Regions from separate parts of the Blautia sp. AM29-29 genome, predicted to be linked through region 3. Evidence: predicted binding sites of a transcription regulator. Region 3 holds the regulator's gene; each other region holds the start of a gene.
What was found. Region 3 encodes HrcA, which represses chaperone genes, less so after heat shock. Its sites were predicted from a motif close to TGTTAGCACTCNNNNNNNNNGAGTGCTAACA; they were not measured.
Positions count from the first base shown of each region.

Region 1: a site for HrcA is predicted at 1,063-1,093, ahead of htpG (molecular chaperone HtpG). Genes of this name have one in related genera too.
Region 2: a site for HrcA is predicted at 1,170-1,200, ahead of DW769_RS06285 (Hsp20/alpha crystallin family protein). Genes of this name have one in related genera too.

Region 1 covers NZ_QUJD01000016.1:50,445-52,716, forward strand. The annotation lists gene DW769_RS12085 (oleate hydratase) at 1-98, opposite strand, end outside; gene DW769_RS12090 (TetR-like C-terminal domain-containing protein) at 318-884, opposite strand; gene htpG (molecular chaperone HtpG) at 1,228-2,272, shown strand, end outside.
Region 2 covers NZ_QUJD01000006.1:185,730-188,001, forward strand. The annotation lists gene DW769_RS06280 (ABC transporter substrate-binding protein) at 1-277, opposite strand, end outside; gene DW769_RS06285 (Hsp20/alpha crystallin family protein) at 515-982, opposite strand; gene DW769_RS06290 (hypothetical protein) at 1,489-1,878, opposite strand; partial or broken gene DW769_RS06295 (glycoside hydrolase family 3 C-terminal domain-containing protein) at 1,874-2,272, opposite strand, start outside.
Region 3 covers NZ_QUJD01000018.1:4,429-6,700, reverse strand. The annotation lists gene grpE (nucleotide exchange factor GrpE) at 1-282, opposite strand, end outside; gene hrcA (heat-inducible transcriptional repressor HrcA) at 332-1,390, opposite strand; gene DW769_RS12800 (helix-turn-helix domain-containing protein) at 1,675-1,893, shown strand; gene DW769_RS12795 (hypothetical protein) at 1,971-2,272, opposite strand, start outside.

The DNA.
Region 1 (2,272 bases), on a different contig from region 3:
TTTTTTGCTTCACTCTTGTTTTTTGCCTGCAGCACTGCTGCTCCAGCTCCGATGACTGCTGCTGATGCGATTCCGAATTTTAATCCTTTTTTTGACATAGACGTTCATCCTTTCTTTTCTAAATACGACTGCCGGAATGTTTTTTCGAATTTCCGGTTCGTATAGGTTATGCTGCTTTCTTTGTTTTACAAGTTTCTATTTGTGTTGCCATTGTCTGTTGACAATTTGAATCTTACTTCATTTTTCCCCGCTTTTCCATTTACAAAACAGGGCGGATGATTAAATTTTTATCATCCGCCCTGTTTTGTAAAGTGTAACTATATTTTATTTCTTTTTTCAAAATTTCGGATGGAATTGACGACATTTCCTTCCATCGTGCGGTGCATTTTTTCCGCAATCATATGGTAATCCACTTTCATTCCGTCTTTGATCCAGTCGAGCATGACACCGGTAAAGCTATACTTATAGAAATCTGCGATAAAACTCTGATCCGCCTCGGAGATGCCGGTTCCCTTTGCTTTTTCCTGTACGACACCGTACAGCAGATCGTGCGTCAGATGAAAGAGATATGTTTCGATCTGCTCACGGCTTACAGAGTGATAGACATTCATAATAAATGGTTTATTCTCGAGCACTGCCTCAAAAATCTGCTGCAGGCCTTCCTGCCATGTCTCATACGTTTTCTTCCCCTGCAGCGCCTGCGTCGCATCCTCCAGGCACGACCATTCGACAAGATCGTAGATATCCTTAAAATGATAATAAAACGCCATCCGGCTGATGCCGCAGTCTGTCGTCAGATCGTTGATCGTAATTTTGTCCAGCGGCTTTTTCAAAAGCAGCTTTTTTAACGACGCTTCCAGCGCCGCCTTTGTCGCATTTGTCATGTATTTCCTCCATTTTTCTTTTATGTACCCTCGGAATCTTTCTGTTCGAAACGCTTCTATGCTTTTTCATTGTAGCATATCCATTCTCCAGAAACAACTGCGCAGCCCTTCTGATCAGACTTTACAAAAAGTTTAGAAAGTACCGTAATACCAGTAAATTCAATACTTTCCGTCGTTCTGTTAGCACTCTTTTTTCTCGAGTGCTAATTTCCCCTTGACTTTTCCCTGTGCCAGTATTACTATAACTATCAGAGCAGTAAAAAAGCTGCAGACATCTAAAAAAGCATGATATTCCCGCTTTGCTGGATCAAAATATTTTTATAAGAAAAGGAGTGTGTTTCTCATGAGTGCGAAACATGGAAATCTTTCAATCAACAGCGACAATATTTTCCCGATTATCAAAAAATGGATGTATTCCGACCACGATATCTTCGTCCGCGAGCTCGTTTCCAACGGCTGCGATGCCATCACCAAACTGAAAAAACTGGACGGCATGGGTGAATATGCACTTCCGGATGACTACAAAGCAGCCATTCAGGTGATTGTAAACCCGGATGAGAAAACCTTAAAATTCATCGATAACGGTATCGGTATGACCGCAGACGAAGTCGAAGAATATATTACCCAGATCGCCTTCTCCGGCGCTACCGAATTCCTGGAGAAATACAAAGACAAAACGAATTCAGATCAGATGATCGGCCACTTCGGTCTTGGTTTCTACTCTGCTTTCATGGTAGCAGATGAAGTTCACATCGATTCTCTTTCCTATAAAGAAGGATCCACCCCGGTACACTGGACCTGTGACGGAAGCACCGAGTACGATATGTCCGAGGGCAGCAAGACAACTGTTGGTACCGAAATCACTCTGTTCCTGAACGAGGACTGCCTGGAATTCGCAAACGAATACCGTGTCCGCGAAGTTCTGGAAAAATACTGCTCCTTCATGCCGGTTGAAATTTTCCTGTCCAAAGCAAACGCACCGCAGGAATACGAGACCATCGAGGAAGGCGAATTAAAAGAGGACGATGTTGTTGTTGAGCATATCCATGAAGATGCAAAATACGAAGAGAAAGAAAAAGAAGACGGAACCAAAGAGCAGGTTGAGGTTTCTCCGGCAAAAGAGAAAGTAAAAATCAACAAACGCCCGGTTTCCATCAGTGATATCCACCCGCTGTGGACCAAACATCCAAACGAGTGCAGCGATGAGGATTATAAAGAATTCTACCGCAAAGTCTTCAACGACTACCGCGAGCCGCTGTTCTGGATCCACCTGAACATGGACTATCCGTTCAACCTCAAAGGTATCCTCTACTTCCCGCGTATCAACACCGAGTACGATTCCATCGAGGGAACCATCAAGCTGTACAACAACCAGGTATTTATTGCCG
Region 2 (2,272 bases), on a different contig from region 3:
GCTTTACAAGGCCCTCATAAATATTGAATAGGATTTCTTTCGTTCCTGCCGCAACAGATTTGTGTGGGTCAAGACTATCCTCAATGTCCTGAGGAATTCCTACCGTGATGGAACCTCCCATAACAGGTTCCCCTGTCGGGGTTGATTCCGTTGATACCTGAGAACTTGTGGTATCGGAAGAATCTGCTTTCCCATCCTTGCCATCCTGGCATCCGCCAAGTACAACAGTAAGAGCTGCAACTAAAAGCAGCGCAAGTACGCTTCTTCTTTTCTTCATGATTTCTCCTTTTGATACGAGTTCTCTCATTTTGTAATTGTCACGCCTATTGTATCCGACCTGTTCCCAAATAGCAAGTACATTATTGTATACAATTTATTTTCCGAATCCGAAAATCACGTATATCCGCCCGCGTATTCCGGATTCTTTCCCTCGGGATGTACCAGAAAAGATAAAAATTTTGCCGCCCGGGAATTTTAACATTCCCGGGCGGCAAACGCTTTTGCTTTTTTTCTTTTATCCTTCAATGGAGATTGTCTTTTTCTGCTCCACAGCCGGTTTTGCTTCCTTCTTCGGTACGAAGAGTTTCAGCAGACCGTGTTTAAATTCAGCCTTGATATCCTCTTCGGTAATATCCTCACCTACATAGAAGCTTCTGCTGCATGCACCTGCGTAACGCTCTTTACGGATGTAGCGGCCGCTCTCTTTTTCTTTCTCGTCTTTGTCAAGACCTTTCTCTGCACTGATGGTCAGATAACCATTTTCCAGTGTGGCCTGAACTTCATCTTTTGTGAAGCCCGGAAGGTCAACCACTACCTCGTAGCCATTATCCAGCTCGCGAATATCTGTTTTCATCACATGGCTGGCTTTGCGGCCATACAGTTTCTTTTCTGTATTCTTCATCTCTTTGTCATAATCATAGAACGGAAAATCGTTGAAAAAGTCATCAAATAAATTTTCTCCAAAAATACTAGGCATTAACATAAGTCATCGCTCCTTCTTATTCTTCTCATGGAACCTGATCCATGCTTTTTCTCCGGTTTTTCTTTTCACCGGATCTTTTTGTTTACCTGTTTCTTTGGAACGGAAAGGCTTCCGGATACCGGAGGTTTTCTTCTTTTCCTCTCTTTGTATCCCTCTTCCTTTGTTCTAGCTGTAATATAACACTTATTATTAGCACTGTCAAGAGGCGAGTGCTAATTATTTTGTGAAGATTTTGTGAACGCTACGAGCCATGCAAAATGGTGAAAAAAGACGCCCTGCTAGTTTACTTGCAAAGGCGTCTTTTTTTGCTATTTTATAGGGCGACAGCCCTACAGCGAGGGAATTCTTTCCCGAGCTGTGCATGGCGTAACATTCTCTTTCGCACTCGATTTTCTTGGTTTGACCACATTTTTACGACAAATTCTTGGAAAAATATATTTGTCTGATTTTCTTACTACTCCTCATCTCTTTTATTATTAGATTTCAGGCATACTTGCTAATTTCTTCTATTCAGCCTTCCCCTCTGGGAAAATAATTTTAAACACAAAGAAAAAAATCACCATGGAAACTCCACCTGTAATAATTGTCACAAGCATGTTATAGACTGCCGGTGCCACATATGCAGATGCAACCGGCATCCACAGATTATTAAATCCATTACAAATCAGTGAGATTACCACCCATGCAACAAAATACCAGATTGCCTGATATACAGGATTTCCATGGCTTTTAAAAGTAATATTTCTCTGCAGTGGAAAATTAATACACTGTGCAAGAAATGACCCCAATTCATAACTGATAAAATAGCCAAGTCCACCACCGATCAGTATATTTCCCGTTGCATCACGCAATACATTATACCCCAGCAAACTCCATGTAAATTTTACTCCAAACAATTTCCATACTGACTGCCCCGCCGGTCATTTTGGCAATACCTCTAAATGGCATGTTGTAAATAAAAAGAATATTCAGATCCGGCTTTCCCTGTGCCTCACTCTTCTTTTTCATTTTTGTGAGACATCTATATATCAGTCTTGCAAGTCTGCTTTTTGCATAATACATCTGGCAGATTGCATCATTGATTTCCAGATTTCCACTCCATCTTCCATTCGGTATCTCATGACCAAGAAGTTCACGAAATTCCTCATCTGATATTTTCTGCACGATTCCTGTATAATAGTAAGGCATTTTGCCGGATTATAAGGATATCCTTTACTGTTTCCTGTTCTCTCGGTCATACCTGTTAAACGAATATCTGCAACACTGGCACCTACCATAATCTGATAAGTT
Region 3 (2,272 bases):
CATATTTGCTTTTTCTTTTTCGGTGCGTTTGCGGAAGTTATCGAACTCTGCCATCTGACGGGTCAGGCGGTCAGTCAGCTCTTCGATTTTCTCATCTTTTTTATCTTTTTTCTTTTTGAAGAACTTTCGTTCTTTGCCATCCTCAGCAGTTTCTTCTGCAGCTTCCGCTTCTTTTGCCTCTGCTGCTTTCTTTGCTTCTTCCTGCTCCGCAGCCGGTTCGGTTTCCGGCAGATCGGTCTCTGCTCCGGTTTCTTTTTCCATCTCGCGTGTAGGTTCTTCCATGGTTTCCTCTTTCTTTCTATTTTCTTCGCTCACTGATCATTCCACCTTTCTACTCACCTGTGTCCGGCTTTTTGAAGACGGCGTCCAGTTGAACTTTTAATGTTTTCAGGTTATCTACCACATTTTCGTAATCCATCCGCTTTGGTCCCACGATGCCGATTGTTCCGCGCATACCGTTTCCCATATCGTATGTGGTGGTGACCACGCTGCAGTCCCGTAAGGGTTCCATCGAAGATTCATTTCCGATGTATACCTGAATACCGGTATTTTCCTCTCCGTCCTGCTCCTCGGCAGCTCCTTTGATCATATCGACCAGTTTCTGCCGTTCCTCGAATGTGGAGATCAGCTGGCTGGCTTTGCTGCTGTCGGAAAGCTCAGGGTACTTGAAAATGTTGGTTGCGCCGCTGGTGTACACCGGCACATCTTCTTCGCTGACTGCGATGGCTTCCGCTACGGTATCGACCACTTTGCTGATGATGCCGGAGTGGATGCCTGCCTGCTCTTTCATTTTCTTAATCATGCCAAGATTGATTTCTTCAATGGTCAGGCCATTGAGCTGTGTGTTCAGAAGCAGGTTCAGCTTTAATATCTGTTCATCGTTGATGGTCTCGTCGAGGTCGATCATCTGGTTTTTCACCAGGTTGCCTTCTACGACGATGACGGCCAGGAGCTGCTCTTCATTGACTTTTGAGAGCTGGATGAATTTCACTTTATTTCTGTGATATTCCGGTCCTGTAATCAACGTTGCATAGTTGGTAGATGAAGCGAGGACTTTGACAACCTGCTGCAGAACTTTTTCCATTCGGTCTGTTTTTTCAATGACCATGTTTTTGATGTCTGCAACTTCCTGTTCTTTTTCCCGCATCAGCTCATCTACATAGAGGCGGTAGCCTTTATCGGAAGGAATGCGTCCTGCGGAAGTGTGGGGCTGTAAGATGTAACCCATCTCTTCCAGATCGGACATTTCATTCCGGATTGTGGCGGAGCTTAAATTCAAATCCGTGTATTTGGAAATCGTTCTTGAGCCGACCGGCTCGCCCGTTTCCAGATACGTCTGGATGATCGCTTTTAATATTTTTCTTTTTCTTTCATCCAATTCTGTATCCACTAAGATAAGCTCCTTCCTGTTGTATAGTCCTGTTAGCACTCGTTTCAGTGGAGTGCTAACATCTATGCTCTTAAGATAGCACTCTGCCTTTTGTTTGTCAACACCTTTTCCCGGTTTTTCTATGAAGAAATTGTGAAAAAAGTATAAACCGTTTTCTTTCTGAAAAGGAATCTGACTTTTCTTTTTTATTGCATTCTACTGTTTCAAAGGCGCTATAGCCGTATGGTAGGATTCTGCCATTTCGATACGACCATTTAGTAGCATTTTCTCAGAGGTGATGAATCATGAAATATCAGAGACTGGAGGATCTGCGCACGGACCGCGATCTGACGATCCGCCAGGTTGCCGACTATCTCGGCTGCAACCGCGATGTGTATACCCGATATGAAAAAGGCGTCCGGCAGCTGCCGATCTCCATTGCCATCCGTCTGGCGGAGCTGTATCAGGTCAGTCTGGATTATCTGGTCGGCATCAGCGATGAGAAGCGGCCGTATGGATCCTGACTTTCCGGTGTCTCCGCCGCAGCAAAAGCAGGAGGACAGTTTTTCTTCTCCCTGTCCTCCCTGTTTTGCTTTTTCGTTTACAGATTCTGCAGATATTCCATCATCCGCGTTTCGCTGAGTTTCCATCCGTCCGGCTCCCCGCAGAGATACAGCGTAAAATGCCCGCACTGGACTCCGTTTTCCAGGTGGATGCCGGTATACAGTTCTACAATGAGGAGTTCTTCTGCTTTTTCTTCATATATATTAGTGATCTGATAGATGCGCTCTCCCTTTTCGTCCACCGGCCATTCTTTCTTCAGCACATCCCTCAGACGGCTCTCCCGCCCCTGCGCTTCGCATTCTTCCTCCCGGCTGATCATTTTTTCAAACGCTTCCGGCG